DNA from 2 places in the Streptomyces sp. NPDC040622 genome. Region 2 is predicted to be linked to the other one. Evidence: riboswitches for the same ligand, from Rfam matches in the RefSeq annotation. Region 2 holds a riboswitch; the other holds the start of a gene.

Region 1 (7,470 bases), 340 kb from region 2:
CGCCGCAGCCCGCCACCGCCCACTCCTCGAATCGCCAGGGGTCGGGCCGGTAGGTGGTCCGGGTGACCCGGCGCCCGCCGAGCCGAAGTCCGGCCACGCACAGCACCGCGCCGGCCCCCATGGCGGGGAAGCCGAGGAGGCGCGGAGCGGTGGCGTCGAGGAGTCCGTACGCGCCTGCGCACAACCCGCACATGCCAAGGAGCATCAGCGCGCCGGTGAGGCGGCGCGAGCGGCGCGTCGCCGTGCCCGCGCGGCCGTAGCCGCGCGAATCCATGGCGGCCGCCAGGCGCAACGAACGCTCCAGCGCGTCCTCGAGCACCGGCACGACGATGCCGCGCAGTGCCCGCAGGCCCCTGGTCCGCCCCGCGCGCAGTCGCCGGGCGCGGCGCACCCGCTGCACGCTCTGGACCAGTTGCGGGGCGACGCTGATGGAGACGGTGACGGCGACGCCCAGTTCGTGGAGCGCGCCGGGCAGGACGCGCAGGGCCCGCTTGGGGTTGGCCAGGGTGTTGGCCGCGCCGACGCAGCAGAGCATGCAGGCAAGGCGCAGGCCGTCCACGGCGGCGGAGAGGAGCGCTTCCAGTGACACCGGGCCGCCCAGCTGGATGCCCGCGTACCAGTCGGGGGTGGGGATGTGCGGCAGCGAGAAGAGGAAGTGGTCGTGCGGCGTGATGCCGGTGGCGAAGAGGGCGCGGAAGAGCACGCGGATCGCGATGACGGTGAGCGCCAGGTACAGGTAGTACTTGAAGCCGCGGGCCCAGGGCGCCTCGGTGCGGCGCACACTGATGACGTGGCCGAGGACGGCGAGCACGAGGAAGAGCAGCAGCGGGTTGTTGGTCCTGCTGACCGCGGTGGCCAGGGCCAGGGCCCACACCCACCAGGCCATCGGGTGCAGGGTGCGGGGCAGCCGCCGCTCGGCCGCGTGTGGGCGCGCGGGGGCGACGGCGGGCGCGGCTGCCGGCGTTCCCGGCGCGCCCCGGAGCGCGTCAGCGGCACCTGCGCGTACACCGGAGGTGCCTGTGCGCCCTGTCGGAGTGCTGTCCGGCACGGACTACTCCGTACGGCGGCGGCGCCGGGCCGCGTACACGGCTGCGCCCCCGATGAGCAGGACCAGCGCGCCGGTGGTGGCGGCCGGTGCGTAGGAGCCCGCGTCGTGCGCGGCGTCGGCCGCCGGGGCCGCGTCGATGACCTTGGAGGACGGCTTCGGCCCGGCCTTCGCCCCGCCCGCCGCGCCGCTCGCCGAAGGGGTCGCGGAGGGTGAATCGGACGGCGAGGGCGAGGGGGGTGGCTTCTTCGCGGACTTGCCGGGCTCCGGGGGCGGCGCGGCGCTCTTCTTCTTGGCGGGCCGTTCCGGAGCGGGTCCGGTGTCGACGTTCGGCGGCAGCGGCTTGGAGGTCCGCCTCTCGTATGCCGAGCGGGGCTTGCCGCCGCCGGTGGGGCGGGCGTTGTGGGCGCGCAGCTGGTCGGGGGCGAGCGTCGGGCGGCCCTTGGTGCCCTCGATGTTGGTGCCGCCGAAGATCCACAGGTCGACGCTGCCCGGCTTGGGCTTGTAGAGCATGGCGCCGAGCTGGCTGTACTCCCAGGTGTTCTCGCCCGGGTCGGCGTGCCAGTACGACCAGTAGGCGGAGGCGGGCGGGGTGAGGACGCAGTCGTCCTGTGCCGCCGTCGGGAACTGCTTGCCGCCCTTGTAGCCGCTGTAGCCGATCCGGCAGATGAAGGCCGGGCCGTCGTGGCCGGTGCCGGTGGTCCGCCAGCCGCCCTGGTTGAGCAGCTCGTAGCCCGTGGTCGGCGTGGTGCCGCAGGAGCGGAAGACGGGTCCGCCCCAGTCGCTGAAGTCGACGGCGAGCACGGCTCCCGCGCGGGTGGTGCACTGGCCCATGGGCCGGGGCGCGGCGGTGGCAGGACCGGCTGTGGCGTTCAGGGCCGCGACGGCCAGCGTCAGGGCGCCGGTCGCACCCGCGAACGTACGCAGGAAACGGATGATCACTGGTGGCCTCCTGTGGCAGTGCGGCGGCGGGCGACGACGACCGTGCGCCACCCGGCGAGGCACAGGGCGAGGGCTGCCAGGGCGAGTGCCGCCACGTGCGCACCGGTCGAGGCGAGGGCGCCGTCGGGCGAGGGCCCCGCGGCCGAGGGGCCCGCGCCGCCGTCCGCGCCGGGGGTCACGATGTCCGGAGTGGCGTTCCCCGAGGGGCCGTCGGTGGACGCAGGGGGCGGCGGCTGCGGAGTCGTCCCGTCCAGGTCCCTGACGAGCGTGCCGAAGGAGGTGCCGACCGCCCCGCCGAGGCCCTGCGTGGAGGCGCGCACGTCGGAACCGCGCTGACCGCCCGCCGCGACGTTGAACCCGCCGTCCGTGTTCTGTTGCCCGGCGAGGAACCTGCGGGCCTTCTTGATCTCGGCACCGTACTTCGCCGCGTCCAGGGAGAGCCCCTGCACGGCGAGGGCCGCCGAGTTGACCGAGTTGCCCGAGGCGCCGGGGAACCCGCCGCCCCGGAGCTGCTTGGTGGCGATCCAGGCGAGCGCCTTGTCGACGGCTTTCTCCGACGCGGCGTCCTTCACCAGGTCGAGGGCCATGGCGGCCATCGCCGTGGAGTCCACCTCGGAGTCGCCGGTCGAGGGGATCAGGCTGGGCCAGGCCCCGGAGGAGTGCTGCAGGCTCCGCAGGTACGCGACGGGGGCGGCGGCCGACGTCTTCTCCCCGGCGCGGAGCTGGGCGATGACGCCGAGGGACTGCGAGAACACCGAAGGGGCGTACGTGTAGGCGCCCTTGGCCGGACAGCTGCGGTCCGGCGCCGGGCTCGGTCTCTCGCACACGGACGTGTCGAGTGCCTTGATCAGGTCCTGGCCCGCGAAGTCGCGCGCGTCCCGGCCGACGGCCTGGGCGAGCACCGCCACCTTGCCCAGTGAGCCACCTGCGGCATGCGAAGTGCCCACGCCCGTCCAGTCGTTGACGGTCCGGCCCGGCGTCGCGCCGTCCTTGCCCTTGCCGTCGAGGAAGTCGACGACACCGCGCAGCGCGTCGTTGTCACGGCCGGTGGCCGCGAGCGCGTAGGCGCCGTCGATGGTCAGGCCGTAGTCGGCGAAGCCGGTACCGGCGATGTTCTCGTAGTAGTGGCCCTGTTTGAGGCGGGAGCCCGCGGTGAGGTAGGCGGTGCCCTTCTTCAGGTCGGGGCCCTCACCGGGGGACCAGGGCGGGTTCGGTCCCGTGGGGTCACCCGGGTCGGTGGGACCGGTCGGGTCCGTGGGGTCGGTGGTCGGCGGCCGGGGCGGCTCCGGCGGTCGCGCGGTGAGGGAGGCCAGGCTGGTGCGCGCCCCGGCGAGGACGGCGCCCCAGGTCGGATAGAGCTCCGGATCCTGCGCGCCCTCGTCGAAGCCGAAGCCGCCGCCCTTCGTCTGCTGTCGCGACAGCCAGGAGACCGCGGCGTCCGCGCGGACCGTGTCGCCGAGCAGACGCAGGGCCTGGGCCGATCTGCCGGTGGCGCTGATGTCACCCGTGGTCACGCCCGGGTAGGCGCCGTACGCGCCGGTGGGCAGTTGGGCGTCCCGCAGGTTCTTGCGCGCCTTCGCCACGACATCGGAGTACCCGCCCGCCTGCTGGAGGGCGATGACCGCGTACGGGGTGGTGGCGGGGTCGCTGTAGGTGCAGGTCTGACCGTCGCGCAGCAGTGTGGGGCTGAAGCCGCCGTCCTTGCACTGGTGGGCGGCCACGCGGGCGACCGCGTCGGCGGGGATCTTCCGGCCCGCGCGGTGCAGCGCGAGCACGGCGAGGGCCTGGGTCTCCACGTCACCCACGGCGGGAAAATCCCCCTTGGCGACGCAGGCGTCCGTGCCGCCGCCGGCGCACACGCTCCTTCCCAGGTCGCCGACGAGGTCGTGGCCGCCAAAGGAGTGCGGGTCGCCCCCGTTGCTCTCGGCGAGGAGCGCGAGCAGGGCCGCGCCCGCCGGGTTCGGGTCCTTGCCGGGGCCCTGCGGGTAGGCGAACTCCTCGGTGCGCGCCGCGAGATAGGACGTCGTCCGGGTGAGCGCGGTACCGCGGCCACCGGAGGCGGCGAGCGCGAGGGCGGTGTGCGCCGTCTGGTAGAGGTCGGCGCCCGCTGTCCCCTCGTCGCGGATGTGGTCGCCCTCGGTGAGTCTGCTCCTGAGCCAGGCGTCCGCCGCGTCGAGGTCCACCTCGGCGCGCTCGACGTCGGGCGGGTTGTCGCCGGGGTCGCTCTGGCCGCCCGCCCTGACCTGGGCGGGCGTGAACGACGGACCGCCGCTCGTGCCGTCCGGGTCGGTCGCGCCGAACACCCACGCCTCCACTGAGCCGTTCTTCGGCTGCCGGCTCATGGCGCCGAGCGGGCTGTACGTCCAGTAGTCCTGGCCGCGCGGCGCGATCCAGTACGACCAGTAGGCGGACGCGGGCGGGGTGAGCTTGCACTCCTCCTCGTCCCGCGTCGGGTACTGCCTACCGGAGTCGAACTCCTGGTGTCCCAGGCGGCAGATGAAGGCGGGGCCGTCGTGCCGGGTCCCCGCAGTGCTGAATCCGGCCTCGTGCAGCAGGTCGTAGCCGGTGGTGGGGGTGGCGTCGCAGCCTCGGACGACGCCTCCTCCCCAGTCGCCGAAGTCCACCGCGACGACCGCGCCCTTGGTGGCGGTGCAGCTCTCGATCGGGTCGGCGGCCGCGGGGGTGGCGCCGTTGAGCAGGAGCGCGCCGCCGCCCACTGCCAGGGTGGCCGTACACAGCAATGAGACGTATCTCGCGCGCACGCCCCGGCCCCGTCTCCCGCCTCTGTGCCCCACCACTGCCCCCCTGGGCTTCATCCGTGGCGGTCCCGCACGTGATAGGCGGCCCGGGGGCCGAGGTTCCTCGTGGAGGAACCGTCCGTACCACGCCGTAGTCCGCGACGGCGTCAGTCACTTGTCCCTCAGTCCAGGTAATCCGGCTCGCCCGCCGCGCACTTGAGGTGCTCGGCGAACCTACGGTTGCGGGTCAGCGCCGGACTTCGACCGGCTTCCCCTGTTAACTGAGTTCAGATTCGGGCGAATTAGAGCACAGTTACGAATGAGGTGACAAGGGTGTGCGGGACCTGTGAGGTTCGAGTAACGTCCCGTGCTGCCGAGCGGGGGAATCTGGTGCGAATCCAGAGCTGACGCGCAGCGGTGTGGACCGGCCGGAGGGCCGGGACGAGCCCGAATGCCCGACCGGCCCTGCAATCCAAGGACGTCGCACCTCGCGCTCGGGCGACGGCCACGTGTCGTCCGGCCAGGTCCGCGTGCGTTCTCGTACGTGCGTCCGGCGGGAGGGAGACGTGCGGCCGGCGCCCCCTTCCCCCGGGAGTAACCCCGCCATGACCTCCGCCCACGTCGTTGCCCGCCGTATGCTGCCGGCCGTCCCCGTGGCCCTCACCGTGCTCGTCCTGGCCGCGTCGCCCGCCGCGGCGACCACCACGCCCGGCCAGACAGCCACGTCCAAGACGAATGGCGTGACGTACCTCAGATCCCTCCAGGGCGCCGACGGCTCCTACGCGGGCACGGGTCTGTCCAACGAGTGGGCGTTCTCAGCCCTCGCCGCGGCGGGCACGGCGGCCGTCGACGTCGCACCGGGCGGCGACACCACGAAGAACGCCCGCACCGTGTACCGCGCCCACCTGGCCGCCGATGGCTGGCCCGGCACGTCGCCGGTGGTCACCGACTACGAGCGCGGCATCATCAACGCCTACGCGGCGGGCATCGACCCGGCCCGGGTCTCCGCGAGCCGCAACCTGATCGCCGACACCTACGCGTACTGGCAGAACTCCGCGCCCGGCTACTGGGGTTCGCCCAGCAACTTCAACGGAACGGTGTTCGCGCTCCTCTCGCTCGCGGGTGCCAAGACGCCGTCCGGCGCCCAGCGCGTGCCCCAGGCTCTGCTCGACCGGTCCGTCAGCACCGTCCGCGCGAACCAGCACGACGACGGGGGCTGGAACTTCAGCAAGGCCGAGGGCGACCCCGACGCGCTCGCGGCACCCGGCGACATCGACATGACCGGCGCCGCCATGGCCTCCCTGTGCGTCTCCGGGGTACCGGCCACCGACCCTGCCGTCACCAAGGCGAAGAGCTTCCTCAAGTCGAAGCTGATCAACAACTCCGGGGCCTTCGACGCGATGTTCGGCGCCAACACCGACTCCAACGGCTGGGCCGTCGCCGGGCTGAACGCCTGCGGCATCAACCCGCAGACCGGTGACTTCCTCACCCGGGCGGGCAAGACCCCCGTCGACTTCCTGATCGCCCAGCAGTTCAAGCCCGGCGGCGGCTTCAAGTACCTGCCCACCGACACCACTCCGTCCGCCTACGCCTCCATCGACGGCCTGCGCGCCGTCGCGGGAGGCGGCTTCGCGCCCGCGCCCCCGACCCCCGTCACCGCAGGCGCTCCGCGCTGGACGGCGACCACCGCCTTCACCCCCGGCACCCGGACCAGCCTCGCCCTGAGCGTCGACGACGGCACCGCGCTCAAGGTCTGCTCCGTCACCTTCACGCCGACCGCCGCCACCGCCACGCTCGGGGCGGTGCTGGACGCGGCGAAGACCTCCGCCGCACCCGCGGGCTGCGTCACCGAGGTGGCGCCCGGCAGTGGCGGCGGCGCCATCACCTCGGTGAACAGCAAGCCGAACAGCGGTGGTGCGACCTGGAAGTCGAGCATCGACGGCGGCGCGGCCGCGGCGGCGAGCCGGGGCACGGTGATCAAGGCGGGCGACACGATCGCGCTGCGCTACGGCGGTTGATGCCACCGCTGTCCGGGGCCGGCCGCCGCAGCGGTGGCCGGTACCCCCGGCTCAGGCCCGAAGTCCGGGACCGAGCCCCAGGTTCTGATAGATCTCCATGGTCACGGTGGAGAAGTTCATCGTCATGAAATGCAGGCCCGGTGCCTCCGCCTCGATCAGTCGGCGACACATTTCTGTGGCGTGTTCAATTCCCAGTGCTCTGACCGCGGCGGGGTCCTCTTCCGCGTCGAGCATACGGTCGGCAAGGTGCTCGGGAATAGCTGCGGTCGAGAGCGTAGGAATGCGCCGGAGAGAACGGATGGTCGTCACCGGCATGATTTCCGGAATGATGGGCGTGTCGCATCCCGCGGCGACGACGAGATCACGGAAACGCAGATAGTCGTCCACGTCGAAAAACATCTGCGTGATGGCGTAATCGGCTCCGGCGCGACACTTCTCGACGAAATGCCGGACATCGCTGTCACGATCACCGGAACGAGGATGCATCTCGGGGAAGGCCGCCACCCCGACGCAGAAGTTCCCGGACTCCTTGATGAGGCTGACCAACTCGGCGGCGTAGTGCACGCCTCGCGGATGCCGCGTCCAGGTGCCGAGAGGGTCGCCCGGTGGGTCGCCGCGAAGGGCAAGAATGTTACGTACACCCTGGTCGGCGTAGTGTCCGAGGATGTTCCGCAACTCCGCGACGCTGTGGTCCACCGCTGTCAGATGGGCGACGGGCGTGAGCGTG
Region 2 (7,470 bases):
ACGACCAGCCCCCGTTCCCCTTCGTCCCCGGCTACGACCTGGTGGGCACGGTGCTGGCCACCGGCGAGGGCGTCGAAGCACGACTGATGGGCACGAGGGTCGCCGCACTGGTGAAGGTGGGCGGCTGGGCCAGCCACGTGCTGGTCGACGCGGCGGACGTGGTGGAGGTGCCGGAGGGGATGGGCGCCGCGGAGGCGGAGACCCTGGTGGTGAACGGCGTCACCGCCTGGCAGATGCTCCACCGCAAGGCGCGGGTCCGGGCGGGGCAGACCGTCGTGGTGCACGGGGCCAACGGCGGCGTCGGTTCCGTCCTGGTCCAGCTCGCGCAGGCGGCAGGCGTGACGGTGATCGGCACGGCCTCCCCGCGCCACCATGAGGCCCTCCGGGAGCGCGGAGTCACGCCCGTCGACTACCGGGGCGACGTCGCCCCGCGGATCCGCGAGCTCGCCCCCGCAGGGGTGGCCGCCGTCTTCGACCACATCGGCGGGCGCGGCATCGTCGGCTCGTGGCGGCTGCTCGCGCCCGGCGGCACGCTCGTCTCGTACGGCAGCGCCTCCACCCGTGACGACGAGGGGTCCAAGCAGTGGCCCGTGCTCAAGCTGCTCGGCCGGGTGTGGCTGTGGAACGCGCTGCCCAACCGCCGCCGGGCCTGCTTCTTCAACGTCTGGGCGGGGAAGGCCCTGGCCAGGAACCGGTTCCGGGCCAGGCTGCGCGCCGACCTGACCGAGGTCTTCGCCGCCGCCCGGCGCGGCGAGGTCACCGCGCAGATCGCCGCCCAGGTGCCGCTCGGGCGCGCCGCCGAGGCGCTGCGTCTTGCCGAGTCCGGCACCGTCGCGGGCAAGGTCGTCCTCACCCCGTGACGGGTCGGGCCGACCGAGCCTCCTGCCAGACGTGCCCGTCCCACTCCTGCCCGTCCAGCCATGCCCGCAGCTCCGCGACCTCGTCGGCGTCGAGCAGCACGGGATCGACGGTCGTCCGCAGCTGGTGCGCCACCCCGGATTCCCGCAGGAGCCGCAGGCTGCGCAGGGCGGGAGCGGCGCTGTTGCGGGCGCCGGTGACACGGTCGTACGCGGGCGGGGCCGCCTTGACGTCGAACCCCACCCAGTCGACGAGCCCGCCCTCCAGCAGCTCGGCGAAGCGGCGGGGAAAGGCGCCTCCCGTGTGCAGGGCGACCCCGAACCCGAGGTCGCGCACCTGCCGCACGGCCGTCGCGAGCCCTGTCTGCAGCAGCGGTTCGCCGCCGGAGAAGACGACCCCGTCCAACAGGCCCGTGCGGCGGGCGAGATGGGCGGTGACTTGCGCCCAGGTGACGGGCGCCCGGCCGCGCGGGTCGAGGAGTGCGGGGTTGTGGCAGTAGCCGCAGCGCCAGGGGCAGCCCTGGCAGAACACCGTGGCGACCAGACGTCCCGGCCAGTCGCAGGTCGACAGGCGGGCCAGGCCGCCGACGCGGATCACGCCGCCGCTTCCCGGAACGGAACGCGTTCGGCGTGTTCCCCCTTCTTGCCGATGTTGAAGGAGGAGACGGGCCGGTGGTAGCCCATGACGCGCGTCCACACCTCGCACACGCCGCCGCACGTCGGGCAGGTGGAGTGCTCGCCCGCCAGATAACCGTGCTCCGGGCAGATCGAGAAGGTCGGGGTGACCGTCAGACAGAGCAGGGAGAACCGTTCCACCGCCCGGCGCACGAGAGTGCGGCAGGCCTCGGCATCGGAGAGCCGCTCGGACATGTACAGATGCAGGACGGTACCGCCGGTGTACTGGGTCTGCAGTTCGTCCTGCATCTCCAGGGCCTCGAAGGGATCGTCGGTCCATCCGACCGGCAGCTGCGAGGAGTTGGTGTAGTACGGATTGCTGTCCGTACCGGCCTGGAGGATCCCCGGGAAGCGGCGCCGGTCCTCCTTGGCGAACCGGTAGGTGGTTCCCTCCGCCGGGGTGGCCTCCATGTTGTAAAGGTGACCCGTCCGCTCCTGGAACTCCACCATCCGCGTCCGTACGTGGGTGAGCAGGCGCAGCGCGAGGGCGTGTCCCTCGGACGAGGTGATGTCATGGGCGTCGTGCGTGAAGTTGCGGATCATCTCGTTGATCCCGTTCACGCCGATGGTGGAGAAGTGGTTGCGCAGGGTGCCGAGGTAGCGCTTGGTGTACGGATAGAGGCCGCCGTCGATCAGGGCCTGGACAGTGACCCGTTTGATCTCCAGGCTGTCCCGGGCGAGCCCGAGCAGCCGGTCGAGAGCGCCGAAGAGTCCCGCCTCGTCCCCGGCGTGCAGATGGCCGAGCCGGGCGCAGTTGAGGGTGACCACCCCGAGGGAACCGGTCTCGGCGCTGCCGAACAGACCGTTGCCGCGTTTGAGCAGTTCCGTGAGGTCCAGCTGGAGGCGGCAGCACATCGAGCGGATCTGGTGCGGTGACAGGTCGGAGTTGACGAAGTTCTGGAAGTACGGCAGCCCGTACTTCGCGGTCATCACGAAAAGCCGCTCGGCGTTCTCGCTCTCCCAGGGGAAGTCCGCGGTGATGTTGTAGGTCGGGATGGGGAAGGTGAAGACCCGCCCGGTCGCGTCGCCGGCCGTCATCACCTCGATGTACGCCCGGTTGATCAGGTCCATCTCCGCCTGGAGCTCCCCGTACGCGAAGTCCGTCTCGCGGCCTCCGATGACCGGTATCTCCTCGCGCAGGTCGGGCGGGCACGTCCAGTCGAAGGTGAGGTTGGTGAAGGGCGTCTGGGTGCCCCAGCGGGACGGCACGTTGAGGTTGTGCACCAACTCCTGCACGCCCTGGCGGACTTCGGCGTACGTCAGGGAGTCCTTGCGCACGAAGGGGGCCATGTAGGTGTCGAAGGAGCTGAACGCCTGGGCGCCCGCCCACTCGTTCTGCAGCGTGCCGAGGAAGTTCACGATCTGGCCGACGGCGGAGGAGAAGTGCCGGGGCGGGGCGGAGTCGATCTGGCCGGGGACACCGTTGAACCCTTCGGTGAGCAGCGTGCGCAGCGACCAGCCCGCGCAGTAGCCGGACAGCATGTCCAGGTCGTGGATGTGCAGGTCGCCCTCGCGGTGGGCCAGGCCGACGGCCTCGGGGTAGACCTGGTCCAGCCAGTAGTTGGCGACGATCTTCCCCGCCGCGTTGAGGATCAGTCCGCCCAGTGAATAACCCTGGTTCGCGTTGGCGTTGACCCGCCAGTCGCTGCGGTCCAGATACTCGGTCACCGAGTCCACGGCGTCGATCTGCGTCACGTCGGCCCTCCCACGAGGCAGTACGGAGATGAGTCCTCACCGCACGAGAGGCACGGGAGGCGGACGCCGGCAGGTATCGGGCTCGGGCCGCTGTGCGACCACTCACCGTTGCGGGGCAGCCCCGGATTCGCACCGGGTTCCCTGTTGCCTCGGCGAACGCTCGTGAGCGCCCCGCCGAACCGACAGAAAAAACACTACATCTGGTGCCATCGCGACATGCCCGGCACAACGGGGTCGATGACGTTCGACCTGGAGAGGGGGACTTTGGGCCCGGCGGCCGCGCACGACTCGGCCGCCGGAGGCGTCGCCGTCAGAACTCGGAAGCCAGAAGCCAGAAGCGAGAAGAGGGCAGTCAGAAGATGGAGAGACCCGTGAGCGTCGTGAAGCGGTCCAGTGCCGCCACACCGGCCACCGAGTTGCCGCGCTCGTCGAGGCCCGGGCTCCACACGCACACCGTGCACCGGCCGGGCACGACCGCGATGATGCCGCCGCCCACCCCGCTCTTGCCGGGCAGCCCCACCCGATGGGCGAAGTCGCCGGCCGCGTCGTAGGTGCCGCACGTCAGCATCACCGCGTTGACCTGCTTGGCGCGGCTGCGGGTCAGGAGCGTGGAGCCGTCGGCCCTTATCCCGTGGCGGGCCAGGAACCCGGCGGCCAGCGCCAGGTCGCCGCAGGACGCCGCGACGGCGCACTGGCGGATGTACTGGTCGAGGAGGTCGGGGACCGGGTTGGAGATGTTGCCGTACGACGCCATGAAGTGCGCCAGCGCGGCGTTCCTGTCGCCGTGGGCGGCCTCCGAGGCGGCGACCTCGTCGTCGAAGGTCAGGTCCGGGTTGCCGGACTCGGCGCGCAGGAAGGCGCGCAGGGCGCCGGAGGCGTCGCCGGTCAGGGTGTGGAGGCGGTCGGTGACGACGAGCGCGCCCGCGTTGATGAACGGATTGCGGGGGATACCGTTCTCGTACTCCAGCTGGACCAGGGAGTTGAAGGGGTTCCCGGACGGCTCGCGCCCCACGTGCTCCCACAGGGCGTCGTCCTCCAGGGACAGCGCCAGGGCGAGCGTGAACACCTTGGTGATGGACTGGGTGGAGAAGGGGTGCTGCCAGTCCCCCACGCCGTACACCGTCCCGTCGAGCTCCGCGACGGCCATGGCGAAGCGGTTCGGGTCCGCCGAGGCGAGGGCCGGGATGTAGTCGGCGGGGCGGCCCCGGCCCGGGGCTGCGTCGATTTCGGCGGCGATGCGGTCCAGGACCGGCTGGAAGGAGGCGGACACGCTGACTCACTTTGGCTTCGTACGGTGATGCTTGCGCCACACCCTAACGCCGGCCCCGGCCCCGTGATCGCCAGGCCCGCGCCCGCGTCGCGCCCCACCGTCCGCGCCCCGCGGGCACACCCGGGGCGACTCGGTGGTGGCCGGCCACACCTCGCTGCCCGCTCCCCCCTACGCGCACGGTTCCGACCGCGGAGCGACCGACCCGGTGATCCTCTCCGCGCGGGACTTCACCGGCCGCCCGACCGCCCGACCGCCCGGCGGCCCGCGTCCACCCGACCGGCAGGGTTCCGCCGGGTTTCCACGGGAGTGGGGTGCGGACCAGCAGGGAGCCCCGGCCCATGCGTGCTGAGTCGAGTCCGCCGGCGGTCCTCGCCCACCCGGACGACGAGTCCCTGTCGGCCGGCGCCCAGCGGGCACTCACCGCCTGACCAGGCGCGATTCCGCGTGCGTAACCCGGTTGTGCCGGGCCGGCGCCGGTGACAGGGTCTCGGCCATGCCTACCTTCTCCGCGCCCGACAAAACCGAGCTCGCCTACCACGTGTACACGGACACCGGAGGGGGCGGCGGGGAGTCCTTCGGGCTCCCGCCCGTGATCTGTCTGCCGGGCGGCCCGATGCAGGCGTCCGCGTACCTCGGTGACCTCGGCGGTCTCGCGGCGCACCGCCCGCTGGTCATGCTGGATCTCCGCGGCACCGGCGACTCCGCGGTACCTGAGGACACCGCCTCCTACCGGTGCGACCGCCTCGTGGACGACGTCGAGGCGCTGCGCGAGCATCTGGGTCTTCGGACCGTGGATCTGCTGGCGCACTCCGCCGGTGCGAACCTCGCGGTGCTGTACGCGGCCCGCCACCCGGAGCGCGTCGGCAGGCTCGCGCTGATCACACCGAGCGTCATGGCCGTCGGCATCCCCGTGACCGGGGACGTCCGGCGCGAGACGGCGCTCCTGCGCCGGGACGAACCGTGGTTCCCCGCGGCGTTCGCGGCCCTGGAGGCCCTCGTGGCCGGACAGGTGACCGCCGAGGCCTTCGCCGCCATCGCTCCCTTCGCGTACGGCCGCTGGGACGCGGCGGCCCGGGCCCACCACGCCGCCGAGGACGGGCAGCGCAACGACGAGGCCGCCGCCGCGTTCGGGGCCGAGGGCGCCTACGATCCCGCGGCCACCCGTGCCGCGCTCGCCCGGTTCGGCTCCCCGGTCCTGGTGCTGGCCGGGGAGGCCGACCTCAACTCGCCGCCGCCCGCGATGGCCGAGCTCGCCGGCCTGTTCCCGTACGCCGAGCTCGTCGTGCGGCCCGGCGCCGCCCACTTTCCCTTCCTGGACGATCCGGAGGGGTTCGTGGCGGCCACGGCGGCGTTCCTGGCCTGACCGGCCGGCGCCCCGCGCGCGTCACCAGATCCGTACGCGTTCCGCCCGGTCGAGCCAGAGACCGTCGCCCTCGACCGTGCCGAACGCCTCGTGGAACTCGTCGAGGTTGCGGACGATGTTGGCGCGGAACTCCGGCGGCGAGTGCGGGTCGATCGTGAGGTACTGCTGCTCCTGCTCCTTGCGGCGCTTGGTGCGCCAGCAGTACGCCCAGTTCATGAAGAGCCGCTGGGAGCCGGTCATGCCGTCGCTCTCGGGCATCGGCTCCCCGTCGAGCGCGATGAGGTACGCGGTGTGCCCGATGGTCAGGCCGCCGAGATCGCCGATGTTCTCGCCGACCGTGAGGGAGCCGTTGACGAACTCGCCGGGCAGGTTGCGGGGCGAGAAGGCGTCGTACTGCGTGACGAGCGCCTTCGACTTCGCCTCGAACGCGGTCTTGTCGGCCGCGGTCCACCAGTCGTTGAGGTTGCCCGCGCCGTCGTACTGTGCGCCCTGGTCGTCGAAGCCGTGGCCGATCTCGTGGCCGATGACCGAGCCGATGCCGCCGTAGTTCTCCGCCGGGTCCGCGTCGGGCGAGAAGAACGGCTTCTGCAGGATGCCCGCGGGGAAGCAGATCTCGTTGGTGCCCGGGTTGTAGTACGCGTTGACGGTCTGCGGCAGCATGAACCACTCGTCGCGGTCGACCGGCGAGCCGATCTTGGCGAGCTCGCGGTCGGACTCGAACGCTGCCGCCGCCTGCGCGTTGGCGAGCAGGTCGTCGGCGGACACCTGGAGCGCGGAGTAGTCGCGGAAGGTGTCGGGGTAGCCGATCTTGGGGCGGAACGTGGCGAGCTTCTCGTACGCCCGTTCCTTCGTCTCGTCGGTCATCCAGTCGAGCCGGGCGATCGACTGGCGGTAGGCCTCCAGGAGGTTGGCGACGAGGTCGTCCATCATCGCCTTGGACGACGGCGGGAAGTGCCGTGCCACGTACTGCTTGCCGACGGCCTCGCCCATGGCGCCCTCGACGAGGGAGACGGCACGCTTCCAGCGGGCGCGCAGCTCCGGGGTGCCGTTGAGGGTGCGGCCGTAGAACTCGAAGTTGTTGCGCACGAACTCGTCCGAGAGGTACGGCGCGCAGGCGCGCAGTACGCGCGTCAGCGCCCAGTCGCGCCACTGCTCGACCGGCGTCCCGGCGAGGACCGTGGAGAGGTGGGCGAGGTAGGACGGCTGGCGGACGCAGGTCTCCGCGATGGTGGCGTCCGAGCCGCCGAGCGCCGCGGCGTAGGCGCGCCAGTCGAACTCGGGGGCCAGCGCGATCAGCTCGTCCAGGGTGGTGAGGTTGTAGGTCTTCTGCACGTCACGGGTCTCGGCCCGCTCCCAGTGGCCCGCGGCGAGCTGCGTCTCCAGATCGAGGACGGTCCGCGCGGCCGCCGCCGGGTCCGCGTGTTTGCCCAGAGTGAGGAGCTCGGTGAGATGGGCGAGGTACTTCTCGCGGATCTCGGCGAACTTCTCCTCGCGGTAGTACGACTCGTCGGGCAGGCCGAGCCCGCCCTGGAGGACGTTGAAGAGGTAGCGGTCGGAGTCGCGGTCGTCCGAGTCGATGTACGAGCCGAAGAGGCCGGAGCCGCCGATCC

The links. A riboswitch is a leader RNA that binds a small molecule or an ion and turns the genes downstream of it on or off. The one in region 2 is predicted to bind cobalamin.
Region 1: it holds a riboswitch for cobalamin, as region 2 does, so the genes downstream of both, ACZ592_RS24800 (prenyltransferase/squalene oxidase repeat-containing protein) here and ACZ592_RS23265 (ribonucleoside triphosphate reductase) in region 2, are expected to answer to the same signal.

What each region holds. Positions count from the first base shown of each region.
Region 1 is NZ_JBVIXD010000008.1:347,185-354,654, reverse strand. Features, by position in the region: gene ACZ592_RS24810 (energy-coupling factor transporter transmembrane component T) at 1-907, opposite strand, end outside; gene ACZ592_RS24805 (hypothetical protein) at 1,052-1,987, opposite strand; gene ACZ592_RS24800 (prenyltransferase/squalene oxidase repeat-containing protein) at 1,984-4,803, opposite strand; cobalamin riboswitch at 4,898-5,041, opposite strand; cobalamin riboswitch at 5,054-5,202, shown strand; gene ACZ592_RS24795 (prenyltransferase/squalene oxidase repeat-containing protein) at 5,331-6,743, shown strand; gene metF (methylenetetrahydrofolate reductase [NAD(P)H]) at 6,795-7,470, opposite strand, start outside.
Region 2 is NZ_JBVIXD010000008.1:9,878-17,347, forward strand. Features, by position in the region: gene ACZ592_RS23255 (medium chain dehydrogenase/reductase family protein) at 1-860, shown strand, start outside; gene ACZ592_RS23260 (anaerobic ribonucleoside-triphosphate reductase activating protein) at 850-1,455, opposite strand; gene ACZ592_RS23265 (ribonucleoside triphosphate reductase) at 1,452-3,227, opposite strand; cobalamin riboswitch at 3,279-3,426, opposite strand; gene ACZ592_RS23270 (glutaminase) at 3,580-4,497, opposite strand; gene ACZ592_RS23275 (alpha/beta fold hydrolase) at 4,991-5,860, shown strand; gene ACZ592_RS23280 (M13 family metallopeptidase) at 5,882-7,470, opposite strand, start outside.